DNA from 2 places in the Kitasatospora sp. cg17-2 genome. Region 1 is predicted to be linked to the other one. Evidence: riboswitches for the same ligand, from Rfam matches in the RefSeq annotation. Region 1 holds a riboswitch; the other holds the start of a gene.
The links. A riboswitch is a leader RNA that binds a small molecule or an ion and turns the genes downstream of it on or off. The one in region 1 is predicted to bind cyclic di-AMP.
Positions count from the first base shown of each region.

Region 2: linked by a shared signal. The riboswitch ahead of ACW14Y_RS32215 (glycoside hydrolase family 16 protein) and the one ahead of ACW14Y_RS33940 (M23 family metallopeptidase) in region 1 are both predicted to bind cyclic di-AMP.

Region 1 covers NZ_CM132923.1:8,053,733-8,061,313, reverse strand. The annotation lists gene ACW14Y_RS33950 (RidA family protein) at 1-322, shown strand, start outside; gene ACW14Y_RS33945 (DUF2470 domain-containing protein) at 556-1,278, shown strand; gene ACW14Y_RS33940 (M23 family metallopeptidase) at 1,701-2,744, opposite strand; cyclic di-AMP (ydaO/yuaA leader) riboswitch at 2,747-2,912, opposite strand; gene ACW14Y_RS33935 (MFS transporter) at 3,222-4,733, shown strand; gene purB (adenylosuccinate lyase) at 4,821-6,260, opposite strand; gene ACW14Y_RS33925 (MarR family winged helix-turn-helix transcriptional regulator) at 6,415-6,858, opposite strand; gene ACW14Y_RS33920 (DUF3037 domain-containing protein) at 6,984-7,400, opposite strand; gene ACW14Y_RS33915 (HipA family kinase) at 7,397-7,581, opposite strand, start outside.
Region 2 covers NZ_CM132923.1:7,649,145-7,656,725, reverse strand. The annotation lists gene ACW14Y_RS32240 (MFS transporter) at 1-57, opposite strand, end outside; gene ACW14Y_RS32235 (ArsR/SmtB family transcription factor) at 113-1,123, shown strand; gene aceB (malate synthase A) at 1,274-2,923, opposite strand; gene ACW14Y_RS32225 (IclR family transcriptional regulator) at 3,172-3,912, shown strand; gene ACW14Y_RS32220 (hypothetical protein) at 4,079-4,702, shown strand; gene ACW14Y_RS32215 (glycoside hydrolase family 16 protein) at 4,731-5,957, opposite strand; cyclic di-AMP (ydaO/yuaA leader) riboswitch at 5,961-6,126, opposite strand; gene ACW14Y_RS32210 (MoaF-related domain-containing protein) at 6,449-6,778, shown strand; gene ACW14Y_RS32205 (alpha/beta hydrolase) at 6,840-7,581, opposite strand, start outside.

The DNA.
Region 1 (7,581 bases):
CCAGGTGTCCGGCCAGGGCCCGCAGGACCCGGCCACCGGCGAGTACCTCCACCACGGCGACGTGAAGGCGCAGACCCGCCGCACCCTGGAGAACGTCAAGGCGATCGTCGAGGCGGGCGGCGCGACCGTCGAGGACGTGGTGATGTTCCGCGTGTACCTCACCAAGCGCGCCGACTTCCCGCTGATGAACGAGGTCTACGCCGAGTTCATCGAGGAGAACATCCCGCCGGGCGGCGTGAAGCCCTGCCGGACCACGATCTTCTGCGAGCTCCCGCAGGAGCCGATGCTGGTGGAGATCGACGCCCAGGCGGTCGTCGTCTGACCCGCGCGCAGCATCCGCACCGGAAGGGCCCCGACACCGAGTCGGGGCCCTTCGCGCGCTCCGGAGCCGCCCCGCCCCGCCGACACCCCCGCCCGCGCCGACACCCCCGCCCGCGCCGACGCCCCGCCCCGCCGACACCCCTCCGCGCCGACACCTTGCCCTCATCCCCTCGATTCATTAGGTTAGGCTCACCTAACTACAAGGTCAGCTCGTCCGCCGGAGGTCCCGATCCCATGAGCCCGCACCCGCAGCACGACGCCGAGATTCCCGAGCCCACCGCCGCCGAACGGATCGGCAGCCTGCTGACCGCCACCTCCTCGGTGGTCCTCCGCGCCGGCGGCGAGCAGCACGAACTCTCCACCCCCGTCTCGGTGCACGGCTCCCGGCTCCGGCTGCGCGCGCCGCTCGACTCCCCGGTGACCTCCGCCACCGCCCGCGAGCAGGACGGCCTCGCCGTCGTGCTCGACCTGACCGACATCGCCCCGGTGGCCGTCCGCGACCGGGTCCGCGGGCGTCTCACCCTGGCCGGCCGGCTCCACCTGGCCCACCTCGCCGACGACGGCCTCAGCGTGCACCTCCGTCTGGACGTCGCGCACGCCGTGCTCTCGACCCCGTACGGCACCACCGCGATCACCGGTGCCGACCTCGCGGCGGCCGCCCCCGACCCGCTGGCCCGCTACGAGGCCGGACTGCTCACCCACCTCGCCGACGACCACCCCGACGCGCTCGCCGTGCTCACCCGGCTGCTCGACCCGGCGCTGCTCGCCGACCGCCCCGAGGTCCGTCCGCTCGCGCTCGACCGGTACGGCCTGGTGCTCCGCCTGGACCAGCCGCACGGTCACCGCGACGTCCGCCTGGTCTTCCTCGAACCGGCCCGCGACGCCGACGAGTTCGGCCACCGGGTGCACCAACTGCTGTCCGCCGCCGAGCAGGAGCCGGCCGCCCACCGGTCCTGAACCCAGCAGCCCCGAACCCGCCGGCGCCCCGAGCCCAGCGACCCCGAACCCAACGCCGCCCCGAACCCAACGCCGCCCCGAACCCAACGCCGCCCCGAACCCAACGCCGCCCCGAACCCAACGCCGCCCCGAACCCAACGCCGCCCCGAACCCAGCAGCGCAGCGAACCCGACAGCAGCCGAACCACCCCTCCCCCGAGCACCCCTGACCCCCGATCACCTCTCCGCCCCCCGGTACGACGACGGCCGGCCCGGCCCACGAGATCTCTCTCGCGAGCCGGGCCGGCCGGCAGGACGGGCGTGTCCCGCGCCCGTCGATCCACTCAGATGCGGCGTCCACCCGGTCCAGCGGTCACCCGACATGACCATTCCGGGAGGTCGTTTCGCCCCGCACCCAGCGGTGGCAGATGATCGGACCGAAGGTCAGATCGCGACGCCGTGCGCCCGCAGGTAGGCGATCGGGTCGATGTCCGAGCCGTACTCCGAGCCGGTGCGGATCTCGAAGTGCAGGTGCGGGCCGGTCACGTTGCCGGTCGCACCCGAGAGGCCGATCTGCTGGCCGGCGGTGACGGTCTGGCCGATCGACACGCCGATCGAGGACAGGTGCGCGTACTCGGCGTACTTGCCGTCGGCGAGCTTGATCTCGACCTCGTTGCCGTAGGCGCCGCCGTTGCCGGCCTTCACCACGGTGCCGGCCGCGACCGCGCGCAGCGGGGTGCCGGTGGCAGCGACGAAGTCGGCGCCGGTGTGGTGGCCGGAGGCCCACATCGAGCCGGCCACGCCGTAGGCGGTGCCGAGCTTCGGGTTGGCCAGCGGGGCGAAGAAGCCGGAGGTGGCGGCGACCGGAGCCGCGGTGGCCGGCTTCGCGACCGGGGCGACGACGGCCTGAACGGCGGGCTGGGCAGCGGGCTTGACGGCGGGCTTGGCGGCCGGGGCCGCCGGCTTCGCGGCCGGAGCGGCCGGCTTCACCGAGTCCTGCGAGGCCTGCGCCTTGGCGGCGGGGGCGGCCGGCTTGGCAGCCTCGGCCGGAGCGGCCGGCTTGGCGGCCTCGGCGGCCTTGGCGCCGAGCGCGAGCTGCTGGCCCGGGTAGATGAGGTTCGGGTTGGCACCGATGACCGAGCGGTTGTGCTCGAACAGCGCCTTCCAGCCGCCCTCGACGTTCTTCGCGTCGGCGATCTTCGACAGGGTGTCCCCGCCGACGACCTTGTAGTCGACCGGAGCGGCCGGGGCGGCCTCGGCGGCGGGAGCGGCCGGAGCGGCCTCGGCAGCGGCGGCCGGCGCGGCGTCGACGCTGGTGGCGCCGGTCCAGGTGCTGGTCTGCTGCGTGTGGCCGGCGGCCGGGGCCTCGTGGGCCTGGGCGGTGACGGTGGTCACCAGGGGGAGAGCGAACGCGGCGCCGGTGACGGCGGTGGCGATGCCGATGCGGACGGCGCGGGGCATGGCGATACGACGAGCCTGTGCGGGCATGGAAATGTCCTCTCCGACGCCTGCGAGGTGAGCTGTCGGGTTCGGGCTGGAGTTGCCCGGCCGCAGAGAAATGCGGCTTCACCCCAAGCCGGACCGTCAATTCGGTTCCGGCGACTTACCTGTGGGTCCCCCGCTCCTGCCGTACAGAGTTCGTTGCGAACCACCGGGCAGCGGCAGGACTAGGCGTTCCACCCGGTGGCCACCCGGGCTGACGCCGGGCGGTCGCTGAACTAAAACCCATCCGTTCGGGTGAAGCAATGTCGATCTCCGGAACCCGGGACCAAAGTCCGGAACACGGTGACGCTCCGCATGAGACATGTGCACAGTACGCACACAATCCATTCACTGCGCGCACGTGATCCACCACCCTGCGCCGATGTCGTCATCAGTCCGCACACGATCACTCACGGAACGGACATCTCCGACACACCCCCGGTGACCCTTGTCACGTCGGCCCCGGGAGCCCCACCATGGGCCGTGACCACCACCGATGCCGGCACCCTGCGGTTGGGCACCGCGCAGGGACGCTGGGTACTTCTGGCGACGGTGCTCGGCTCCAGCATGGCGATGCTCGACGGAACCGTCGTGAACGTCGCCCTGCCCCGGATCGGCACCGATCTCGGCGCTCAGCTCGCCGCCCTGCAATGGACGCTCAACGCCTATCTGCTCACCCTGGCGGGCCTGATCCTGCTCGGCGGCGCGCTCGGCGACCGGTACGGGCGGCGCCGGATCTTCCTGCTGGGCGTGGTCTGGTTCGCCGCCGCGTCCGCCGCCTGCGCCGCCGCCCCGACCATCGAGGTGCTGATCGCGGCCCGCGCCGTGCAGGGCATCGGCGGGGCGCTGCTCACCCCGGGCTCGCTGGCGATGCTCCAGGCGGTGTTCCATCCGGACGACCGTTCGGCGGCGGTCGGTCTCTGGTCCGGCCTCGGCGGGGTGTCGGCGGCGGTCGGCCCGTTCCTCGGCGGCTGGCTGGTGGACGGCCCGGGCTGGCGCTGGATCTTCCTGCTGAACCTGCCGCTGGCCGTGTTGGTGATCGTGGTGGCCGCCCGGCACGTCCCGGAGAGCCGGGACGAGAGCTCGACCGGGCGCTTCGACGTGCTCGGCGCGGTACTGGCCGCGCTCGCGCTCGGCTCCCTCACCTATGCGCTGACGGCCGCCGGGAGCGGCCTCTCCCCCACGGTCTGGGTCACCGGCGCGGCCGGGCTCCTGCTCGGCGCCGCCTTCATCGTGGTCGAGCGCCGCACCCCGGAGCCGATGCTGCCGCTGGGCCTGTTCTCCTCACGGCTGTTCACCGCCGTCAACCTGGTCACCCTCGCCGTGTACGCGGCGTTCAGCGGGGTCTTCTTCCTCCTGGTCGTCCAGCTGCAGATCGTCTCCGGCTTCTCCCCGCTGGTCTCCGGACTCGCGCTGGTGCCGATCACCGTGATCATGCTGGCGCTCTCCGCCCGGGCGGGCCGGCTGGGCAAGCGGATCGGCCCGAGACTGCCGCTCACCGTCGGCCCGCTGCTGTGCGCGGTGGGCGTGCTGCTGATGCTGCGGATCGGGCCCGACGCCTCCTACTGGACGGACGTACTGCCGGCCGTCGCGGTGATGGGGAGCGGGATGGTCCTGCTGGTCGCGCCGCTGACCGCGACCGTGCTGGCGGCGGTCGAGGTGCGGCACGCGGGCATCGCGAGCGGGGTCAACAACGCCGCGGCCCGGGCGGCCGGTCTGCTGGCGGTCGCCGCGCTGCCCGCGCTGGCGGGTCTGAGCGGAGACGCCTACCAGGTGCCGTCGGCGGTCGACTCCGCCTTCCGCACCGCGATGCTGATCTGCGCCGGACTGCTCGTGGCGGGCGGACTCATCGCCCTGGCCACCGTGCACGGCAACGTCCTGGCCCCGGAGGACCACCACCCGGTGGCCGAACCGGACTGCCGCTACGCCTGCGGCACCAACGCCCCGCCCCTCGACCCGGGCCACCCGGGCCACCCGGCCCCGGAACAGGGCTGAGCCTCCCCGCGGAGACGGACCCCGGACACACCGCGGGCCCCGCCACCTCAGCGGTGACGGGGCCCGGCAAGCGGGGTCTGACAACCGTCAGAGGATGTCGCCCGGCGCGTACTTGGCGGCCTCCGGGTACGCGGCCGCGACGGCCTCGACCTGGCGGACGACCTCGGCGACCTGGGCACCGGCCGCACCGGTGAAGGACAGCCGGTCGGCCAGCAGCGCGTCCAGCCCGGCCCGGTCCAGCGGGATCCGGTCGTCGTTCGCCAGCCGGTCCAGCAGCTCGTTCTCCCGGGCCCCGGCCCGCATCGCCAGCGCGGAGGCGACGGCGTGCTCCTTGATGACCTCGTGCCCGGTCTCCCGGCCGACGCCCGCGCGCACCGCGCCCATCAGCACCTTGGTGGTGGCCAGGAACGGCAGGTAGCGGTCCAGCTCGGCCTCGACCACGGCCGGGAAGGCGCCGAACTCGTCGAGGACGGTCAGGAAGGTCTCCAGCAGGCCGTCGAAGGCGAAGAAGGCGTCCGGCAGCGCGACCCGGCGGACCACGGAGCAGGAGACGTCGCCCTCGTTCCACTGGTCGCCGGCCAGCTCGCCGGTCATCGACGCGTAGCCGCGCAGGATCACGGCGAGGCCGTTGACGCGCTCGCAGGAGCGGGTGTTCATCTTGTGCGGCATCGCCGAGGAGCCGACCTGGCCCTCCTTGAAGCCCTCGGTCACGAGCTCGTGGCCGGCCATCAGGCGGATGGTCTTGGCCAGGCTGGACGGCGCGGCGGCCAGCTGGACCAGGGCGGTCAGCACCTCGAAGTCCAGCGAGCGCGGGTAGACCTGGCCGACGCTGATCAGCACGTTGTCGAAGCCGAGGTGGCCGGCGACCCGGCGCTCCAGCTCGGCGAGCTTCTCGGTGTCGCCGCCGAGCAGGTCCAGCATGTCCTGGGCGGTGCCGACCGGGCCCTTGATCCCGCGCAGCGGGTAGCGGGCGATCAGCTCCTCCAGCCGGCGGAAGGCGACCAGCAGCTCGTCCGCGATCGACGCGAAGCGCTTGCCGAGGGTGGTGGCCTGCGCGGCCACGTTGTGCGAGCGGCCGGCCATGACCAGCTCGGCGTGCTCGGCGGAGAGCCGGCCCAGGCGGACCAGCACCGCGACCGTGCGGTCGCGCACGTGCTCCAGGGACTGCCGGATCTGCAGCTGCTCGACGTTCTCGGTCAGGTCCCGGGACGTCATGCCCTTGTGGATCTGCTCGTGGCCCGCGAGGTCGCTGAACTCCTCGATCCGGGCCTTCACGTCGTGCCGGGTGACCCGCTCACGGGCGGCGATGGAGGCGAGGTCGACCTGGTCGATCACGCGCTCGTAGTCGGCGACGGCGGTGGCGGGCACCTCGACGCCGAGGTCCTGCTGGGCCTTCAGGACGGCGAGCCACAGGTGGCGCTCAAGGACCACCTTGTGCTCGGGGGACCACAGCTGGGCCAGGGTCGCCGAGGCGTACCGGGAGGCCAGGACATTGGGGATCTGGGGCTTCGCGCTCACGCTTCGCAAGCCTAACAGCCGAGGTCAGCCCGACCCGCGCCGGACCGGCCCCCGCGATCCGCGGGCCACGGGAGCAGGCCGAAGGGCCGCCCGGGAGCAGCCCCACTCCCGGGTACAGAAGCCTCGTACCCGGACACACCGCGCCCGGACACGGTGCCCGGCCCTACTGCCGGCCGCTGAGCACCGGCAGCACCTGGAGGCAGATCGAGTGCAGCGCGCTCCGCTGCTCGCCGCTGAGGGTCTCGAAGGACTGGTGGGTGCGGCTCATCTCGCCGCGGACCAGCGACAGGATCTCCCGGCCCTGCTCGCTGATGACCACGATCTTGACCCGCCGGTCCCCCGCCGAGGCCTCCCGGCGGGCCAGGCCCAGGGCCTCCAGCCGGTCGACGATCCCGGTCACGTTGGAGGCGTCGCAGCCGAGCCGCCCGGCCAGCGCGCGCATCGGCACCGGCTCCTGGACGGCGCCGAGCGCCTTGGCCTGCGAGGAGGAGAGACCGTGCCTGGCGGCGGCGGCCGCGAAGTCCTGGAAGTACGCGGCGCCGACGGCGGCCAGCGCCTCCATCAGCTCGGCGTTGGTCGGTACGGTCGTGGTCGCTGTCGAACCCATGAGGTCAGCCTACGACCGAGTGCTTCAGTATCTCAAGCTTTGATCACGGCAAAGATCCGGCAGTCAACCGCCGCACCCCTGCCGACAACCGCCGCACCCGTGCCGAAGGTCCGTCGCCCCGGCCCTCAGAGCACCAGCTGGTCGAACAGCCGGCGCAGCTCGGTCTCCGGGTCCGAGGTCAGCCCGGTGTGCACCGGCCCCGGCTGCACCACCGCGCTGCGCGGCGCGGTCAGCCAGCGGAACCGCTGCCCCGGGTTGTCCGACGCCGCCGGACCGGCCTGCGGTCCGCCCTCGCACACCGCCTCGATCCCCTGCAGCGCCCGCCGCACCCCGGACACGTCGGCCACCGGGTCCAGGGCCAGCAGCCGTGCCTGGTCCAGATGGGTCCGGGCGGCCAGATGGGCGCTCTGCCGGCAGTACAGCAGCACCCCCACGTTGACGCACTCACCGCGCTCCACCCGGGGCACCGCCCGGATCACCGCGTACTCGTAGTCGTGCAGCTCGGCGACGGCCGGCAGGGCCGACCGGATCGACTCGGTCACGCGGACACCTCCGGCAGCCAGTCGCGCGGACCGGCCAGTCGCTCGGTCAACTGGGTGCGGTACGCCGCGCGCACCGCCTCGGGCGAGTCGAAGCCGGGCTCGTCCACCAGCCAGACGTCCGGGATCCGCGCCACGGCCTCCTCGATCGCCGCCTCGGCCAGCGGCGCGAGCGCCTTGTCGG
Region 2 (7,581 bases), 400 kb from region 1:
CAGGAGGCGGCGGCCGGAGGCGCGCGGGCGCGCCCCCGTGCGGGGGGAGGAGGTCATGGAGCAAGGACAGCGGGGTTCCCGGGCGGGCGGAATTCTTTTACCGTTACGGTCAATGTTCGAGTTCCGCCTCGGGGTCGAGGACCTCGCCGCCACCTGGTTCGCCTACTCCCCCCTGCAGGAGACGGTGCTGGGTCTGCGCGCGCGCCGCTGGACGTGGTACTACCCGGAGCAGCAGCCCTGGATCGCCGGCTGGCAGGACCGCTGGGAGACCCTGGACACCGCGCTGCTGGACGCGCTGATCACGCCGAACGCCTTTGTGCCGGACTTCCTGACGCCTCGTCCGGCGGTGCCGCGGCCGGACTTCCACGACGAGCTCGCGGAGCTGGCCCGGACTCCGCCGGAGGAGGTCAGGACGGACGTGCTGGCCGCCTACTCCGGTGACGGGAGCCCGCTGCCGCCGGTGCTGACCGCGCTGGTCGACCGTCCGGTGGAGCTGCGGGACCGGGTGGCGGAGGCACTGTCGGCGTACTGGACGCGCTGCCTGGCCCCCGCGTGGTGGCCCCGGGCGCGGGAGGTGCTGGAGGCGGACCTCGCCCACCGGGGCCGGATGCTCTCGGAGCGCGGTTCGGAGGGGCTGTTCGCGGACCTCGACGAGCGGATCTCCTGGCGGGCCGGGGTGCTGCGGCTGAACGACAGCAATCCGGCGGTGCAGGCGCTGGGCACCTCGGTGGACGTGGCCGGGCGGGGCCTGGTGCTGATCCCGACGCTGGCCGGGATCGGTGCGCAGACCGACATCACCCAGGACGGCCCGCCGCTGATCGCCTACCCGGCGCGCGGCCGGGCGACGATGGGGGAGGGCCTGGCCGGCGGGACCGGGCCGGGCACGGCGCCGGCCGCTCTGGTCGGACTGGTCGGGGCGGCGCGGGCACGGCTGCTCGTCCTGCTGGCCTCGCCCGCCAGCACCACCGAGCTGGCCCAGCGGCTGGGAGTGACGCCCGGCGCGGTCAGCCGCCACCTGGGGGCGCTGGCCTCGGCCGGTCTGCTGGACCGCACCCGGCACGGCCGCCGGGTGCTCTACCGGCGCAACGCCCTCGGCGACGCGCTGACCTGCCGCCAGGGGTGACGGGCCGGGCCGCTCCGCACCACCGGGCCGGGTGTCGCCGTACGGAACGGCGCACCCTGCGGGCCGGGTGCGCCGCTCTGGCGGGGGCCGGCGGCACGCCCGGCCGGTAGCGTGGACCTCGGTCCGGCAGGGGTGCTGCGGGCCGGGACCTCAGCCGAGCAGGGGCAGTGCGGGCAGGGTCAGGAAGTCCGCGAACTCCTCGGCCAGCGCGACCTGTTCGAAGAGCTGGGCGGCCTCGCGCCAGCGTCCGGCGGCGTAGACCTCGTCGCCGACCTCGGCCCGCAGCGCGGTGAGTTCCTCGGCGACCAGACGGCGGACCAGGTCGGCGGTGGCCTTCTCCCCGGTGTCGGCGAGGACGACGTCGTTGTGGATCCACTGCCAGATCTGCGAGCGGGAGATCTCGGCGGTGGCGGCGTCCTCCATCATGTGGAAGATGGCGACCGCGCCGAGGCCGCGCAGCCAGGCCTCGATGTAGCGGATGCCGACCTGGACGGCGTTGTGCAGCCCGTGCCGGGTGCAGCTGCCGCCGGCGCCCGCGATGTCGAGCAGTTGCTCGGCGGTGACCGGCCCGTCCGGGCCGGGGTTGTCCTTCTGGTGCGGGCGCCCGCCGAGCACGGCGTCGAAGGAGGCGCGGGCGACCGGCACGAGGTCCGGGTGCGCGACCCAGGAGCCGTCGAAGCCGTGGCCGGCCTCGCGGTCCTTGTCCGCCTGGACCTTCTCCAGCGCGGCCGCGTTGACCTCGGGGTCCCGGCGGCTGGGGATGAATGCGGCCATGCCGCCGATCGCGTGCGCGCCGCGCCGGTGGCAGGTCCGCACCAGCAGCCGGGTGTAGGCGGCCATGAACGGCGAGGCCATGGTGACGGTGTTGCGGTCGGGCAGGATGTAGTGCTCGCCGGCGTCCCGGAAGTTCTTGACGATGGAGAACAGGTAGTCCCAGCGGCCGGCGTTGAGGCCGGCGGCGTGCTCCCGCAGCTCGTAGAGGATCTCGTCCATCTCGAAGGCGGCGGTGATGGTCTCGATCAGCACGGTGGCGCGGACGGTGCCGTGCGGGATGCCCAACTCGGCCTGGGCGTGGGTGAACACGTCGTTCCAGAGCCGGGCTTCCAGGTGGCTCTCGGTCTTCGGCAGGTAGAAGTACGGCCCGGAGTTCGGGTCGTCCGCGCCTCGGGCGAGCAGCCGGGCGGCGTTGTGGAAGAAGTAGAGGCCGAAGTCGAGGAACGCGCCGGCCACCGGCTCGCCGTCGACCAGCAGGTGGTTCTCGTCGAGGTGCCAGCCGCGGGGGCGGACCACGACGGTGGCGAGTTCGGCGGCCGGGCGCAGGGTGTACGCCTTGCCCGCGTCGGTGGCGAAGTCGATCCGGCCCTCGAAGGCGTCGATCAGGTTGATCTGACCGCTCACCACGTTCTCCCAGGTCGGGGAGGTGGCGTCCTCGAAGTCGGCGAGCCAGACCTTCGCGCCGGAGTTGAGCGCGTTGATCACCATCTTGCGGTCGGTGGGGCCGGTGATCTCGACCCGGCGGTCCTGGAGCGCCCTGGGCGCCTCGGCGACCCGCCAGTCGGCGGCGCGGACCCCGGCCGTGTCGGGCAGGAAGTCCAGGGTTCCGGTGCGGGCGATCTCCGCGCGGCGCTCCCGGCGGCGGGCGAGCAGTTCGCGGCGCCGGCCCTCGAAGGAGCGGTGCAGGCCGACGACGAAGGCGACCGCCTCCGGAGTGAGCACCTCCTCGGCCCGGTGGACGCGCGGACCCGCGACCGTGACGACCGGAGCGGTGGGGGAAGCTCCGGGTCCCTGATCTGCAGCCATGAGCAGGACACTCCTAAGTGGAGGGCTTGATTCTGTAAGGTGGAGACTAGTTTCCGCGATACAGAATTTCAACGGTTTGTTGAGATGATCGCTGGGACTGTACTCCTCCTCCGACCGCGAAGGGAACGCCGGTGGCCCCGACCTCCGAGAGCAGTGAGAGCACCGCAAGCAGCGGGAGCACCGCGAGCGGCGAGGGCGGTGCCCCGAAGGCGCCCGCCCCGACGGGGCAGGAGCGCACCGGCGGCGGGGTGCAGTCCGTCGAACGGGCCTTCCAGTTGCTGGAGGCCCTCGCCGACTCCGGCGGCGTGGCGACGCTCAGCGAGCTCTCCACCTCCTCCGGACTGCCGATGCCGACCATCCATCGCCTGGTTCGTACCCTCGCGCAGCAGGGCTATGTCCGCCAGGACACCGCCCGCCGCTACACCCTCGGCCCCCGGCTGATCCGGCTCGGCGAGACCGCCGGGCGTCTGCTCGGCAACTGGGCCCGCCCCTACCTGGCCGAACTCATGGAGGCCACCGGCGAGACCGCCAACCTGGCGGTGCTGGAGGGCGGCGAGGTGGTCTACGTCGGGCAGGTGCAGTCGCGGCGCTCGATGCGGATGTTCACCGAGGTCGGCCGCCGGGTGCAGCCGCACTGCACCGGCGTCGGCAAGGCCCTGCTGGCGCAGCTGCCCGAGGAGGAGGCGCGCGCCGTCCTCGGCCCCAACCCGCTGCCCGCGCACACCCCGCACACCGTCACCGACCCGCGGGAGCTGATGGCCCAGCTCGCCGAGGCGCGCGAGCGCGGCTATGTGGTCGACGACCAGGAGCAGGAGATCGGGGTGCGCTGCATCGCCCTCGCCGTCCCCGGCGCGCCGACCCCGACGGCGCTGTCCGTCTCCGGCCCGGAGGCCCGGATCAGGGCGCTGGAGGAGCAGGCCGGCACGGCCTCGCTGGTGCCGGTGATGCACGGGATCGCGGCCCGGCTGGGCCAGGTCCTGGCCCCCTGACGCACGTTCAGTGCGGGCGACACGCCCGGGCGTTCACCCGTTCGAGCCACCCTTCGGGCCGTCCGAGGGCGGGTCGCCCCGGCCCCGGAGACCCGTCGGCGACGCTGGTCCGGACGCGACCCGCGACGGCGCGGGGCGCTGGACACGAAGGGTTGGGTGAGCGGCGATGACCCGCAGCGGTTCCGTTCGGAGGCTTCTCGGCAGGTCGTTGGTGACGGGGTGCGTGGTGGCGGTGCTGGCCGCCGGACAGGCGGGGGCGGTCTGTCCGCCGGACGACAAGGCGTCCGCGCCCGGGGCGAGCGCCCCGGCGCCGGGGGCCGGTGACCCGGGCGCCGCGGCCCCGGGCACGACCGCCGACCCGGCGGTGGCGGCCCTGCCCTCGAACTCCGACCTCTACGTCGTCCGGATCGACCCGGACCCGGCCGCGCCCGGGGGCACCACCGTCCTGCACGCCTTCGTCGGCAACCTCGGCCCGGACCGGACCGCCTCGCCGTTCACCGTCGTGATCACCCTGCCCGAGGGTGTCACGGCCGAGCCGCCGTTCTTCCCGGAGAACTGCTACGAGTTCCAGAACGGCCACCGGGTGCGCTGCACCTTCCCGGCCGGTCTGCCGAAGTTCCGCAGCGCGACGGCGCTGATCCCGCTCCGGCTCTCCCCCGAGGTCCCCCTCGGCACGCTGGCCGGCGGCTACGTCGCGGTGCGCGGCGACGACGACCGGATCGAGAGCAACAACCGGCAGCCGTTCACGATCGAGGTCGTGGAGTCCACCGGTCCGAGGCCGATCGTCTGACCGTCGGCCCCGGACCGGTGGCCCGCTGCTAGCGGTAGACCCGGACGTAGTCCGCCGCGAAGGTGATCGGCGTGGTGCCCGAGGGCGCGGGGTGGTAGTTCCCCGCGCTCAGGGACAGGTTGAGGATCGGGTACGCCGTCCAGCCGGCCCCGACGCCCTTGCCGTCGGAGAAGACCTTGGCGCCGTTGATGTACCAGTCGACCGAGGTGGCCCCGTAGTGGGTGCCGACGGTGACCCACTGGTCGTGGGCGATCGCCTTGGCGTCGGTGACGTACAGGTGGCCCGGGTTGATGTGGTTGGTCAGCTCCAGCAGGTTCGGGTTGTCGCTGTGGTACTCGAAGGAGTCGATCTCCCCGTGGGTGCCGCTGGTGCTGTTCCACGTCCACAGCGCCGGCCAGGCTCCGGTGCCGGCCGGGAGCTTGACCCGGGTCTCGATGTAGTCCCCGACCTTCACCTTGAAGCCCTCGCTGGAGTACTCGGTGGTGAGCAGCCCGGTGTCCCAGGCCTGCTTGCCGTTCTCCAGCGTGTGCGCGCTCGGCCGGGCGGTGAAGGTGGCGACGCCGCCGGAGACGGCGACGTTGTTCTTGTTCAGCCAGTCGAGCTTGTTGTCGTTCGGGTTGTGGTCGCCGTAGTGGTAGGAGCTGCTCCGGTCGGCCGTCCAGCGGGAGCCCAGGGCGAGGCTGTCGAAGTCGTCGGACCAGGTCAGCTTCTTGCCCGCGACCGGGGCACCCGTGGCGGGGGTGGTGGGCGTCGGGGTGGGGGTCGGCGTCGGCGTCGGCGTCGGGGTGGTGGTGCCGGAGACGACCAGCTGCCGGGAGGGCAGGTTGTGCCAGCCGCCGGTGCTGTCCTGCCAGAAGCCGAACTGGGTGTAGGTGCCGGCCGCCAGAGTGCGGGTACCGGTGGTGATCGACAGGCCCGCCGGGCACACCTGGACGTTGCTCCTGTTCCCAGGGAAGTCGAGGTTCTTCCCGGCCGCGTCGCGCAGGCCGACGCCGACGGTCTTCGCGGTGAAGCAGGACGAGGAGTGCAGGGTCAGCGAGGCGGCGGACGCCTTGCCCGCGACCATGGTGGCCGGGGTGAGCTTGTCCTGGGTGACGGTCGGCAGGGTGGCGGCCTGGGCGCCGGTCACGGCGGGGACGCCGAGCAGGCCGGCGCCGGTGACGGCGAGCGCCCCGGTGGCGGCGAGGGCGGCGGTGCGGCCGCGCCGGGAGGGGCGGGCATGGCGGGGCGCGGAGCGCGGGGCAGGCTTCTGCATGGCAGTGGTCCTCTGCGACGCCTGCGAGGTGAGCTGTCGGGTTCGGGCGCGAGGTTGCCCGGCCGTCCGGAGAGCGGCTTCACCCCTAGCCACGACTCGCACGCGTTGAGCGCGCGGCCGGGCACTGACCTGGGTCCCCCGCTCCCGTCCGCTGTGGTGCTCGATTGCCGGCCGGCGGGTGGACGGGACTCGGCGTCCCGACGGCGGGGCTCCGCTGTGGCGGAAGCCTCTGCAGGCTAGGCAGGCCGTCCGCGCACGGACAACCTTCCGGGGGTGGTTGTCGCGCAGCTCACACCGCCGCCCCGGCCCCCGGGGCGGCGGTTCCAGGTGGCCGCGGTGGCCGGGCTGGCCGCGGTGGCGGGTCCGGCGGGGAAAGTGCGCCACGGAGGCGGGGTGGTCGGATAGGTTGGAGATCCATCCGCGCCCGGAACCGTCCGGGTCGCAGCGAGCACCACGACAGCACGTCCAGAGACGAGGAGACCCGCCCCGCCATGACCGCGTCCCCGCCCGCCTTCGCCGGCCGTACCTTCCTGTTCCGGGTCGACAACGGCGCGGCGTTCCGCAACGCGTACTCGGCCGACGGCAAGCGGCTGCGCTGGGAGGGCCTCGGCGAGTCGGCGGGCCAGTGGGAGGACGTCTCCCTGCACGTCGCCGAGGTCGGCCCGCAGCTCTACTTCGTCAGCTGGACCGAGGTGAGCGGCATCACCGTGAGCCACGTCATGGACCTGGCCCGGATGACGGTCCGCGCGTTCTGGACGTACGAGGGCGAGGGCGGCCGGGTCGGCGAGCTGCACACCGGCACCCTGGAGCAGGTGGCCTGAGCGCCCGACCCCGCGGACACCTGTCCGTGCGGTCGGGCCGACCGGCCGACGGCCCGCACGGTCAGGCCGACGGGCTCGCGGCCGGGACGGTCAGGCGCTGGGAGATCCACTCCAGTGAGGACGGGAGCAGCTTGCTCCAGGTCTCGAAGTTGTGGCCTCCGGTCTCCAGCATGCTGTAGGAGACCTTCATCGGGCCGTGCGCGGCGGCCACGAACGCCTCGGTCTCGCGCCGGTAGTCGCCGTCGCCCTCCCGGGTGCCGGCCAGCAGCACGGAGACCGCGGGCTGCGGCAGGTTCTTGAGACGCCACATCAGGTCGGCCTCGTCGCGGCGCCGTTCGCTGCCGCCGAAGAGGTCCCCGGTGCTCGGGTCGTCGGCCGCCCGGTAGTAGCCGGAGAGCGAGACCGCCGTCGGGAACACCTCGGGGTGACGCATCGCCAGCTTGAGGGCGCAGTAGCCGCCGGTGGAGTTGCCCATGAACGCCCAGGCCCGCGGGTCGGCCGAGACCCGGTAGGTCGCCTGGACCGCCGAGGGCACGTCCTTGGTGAAGTAGGTCTCGGACTGCGCGGCACCCGGGATGTCCTCGCACTCGGTGTCCCGGGGCAGCGCCGGCGAGGGGGTCACCAGCACCAGCACGGTCGGCTGCATCCGCCCCTCCTGGAGCAGCTTCAGCGCCGCGCCCGGGTAGTTGAGGCGGGTGACGAGGTTCTTGGCGATGCCGGGGAAGCCGGTGCTGACGACCAGGACCGGGAACTGCTTCTGCTCGTACTCGGGCTGGAAGTACTGCGGCGGCAGGTAGACGTAC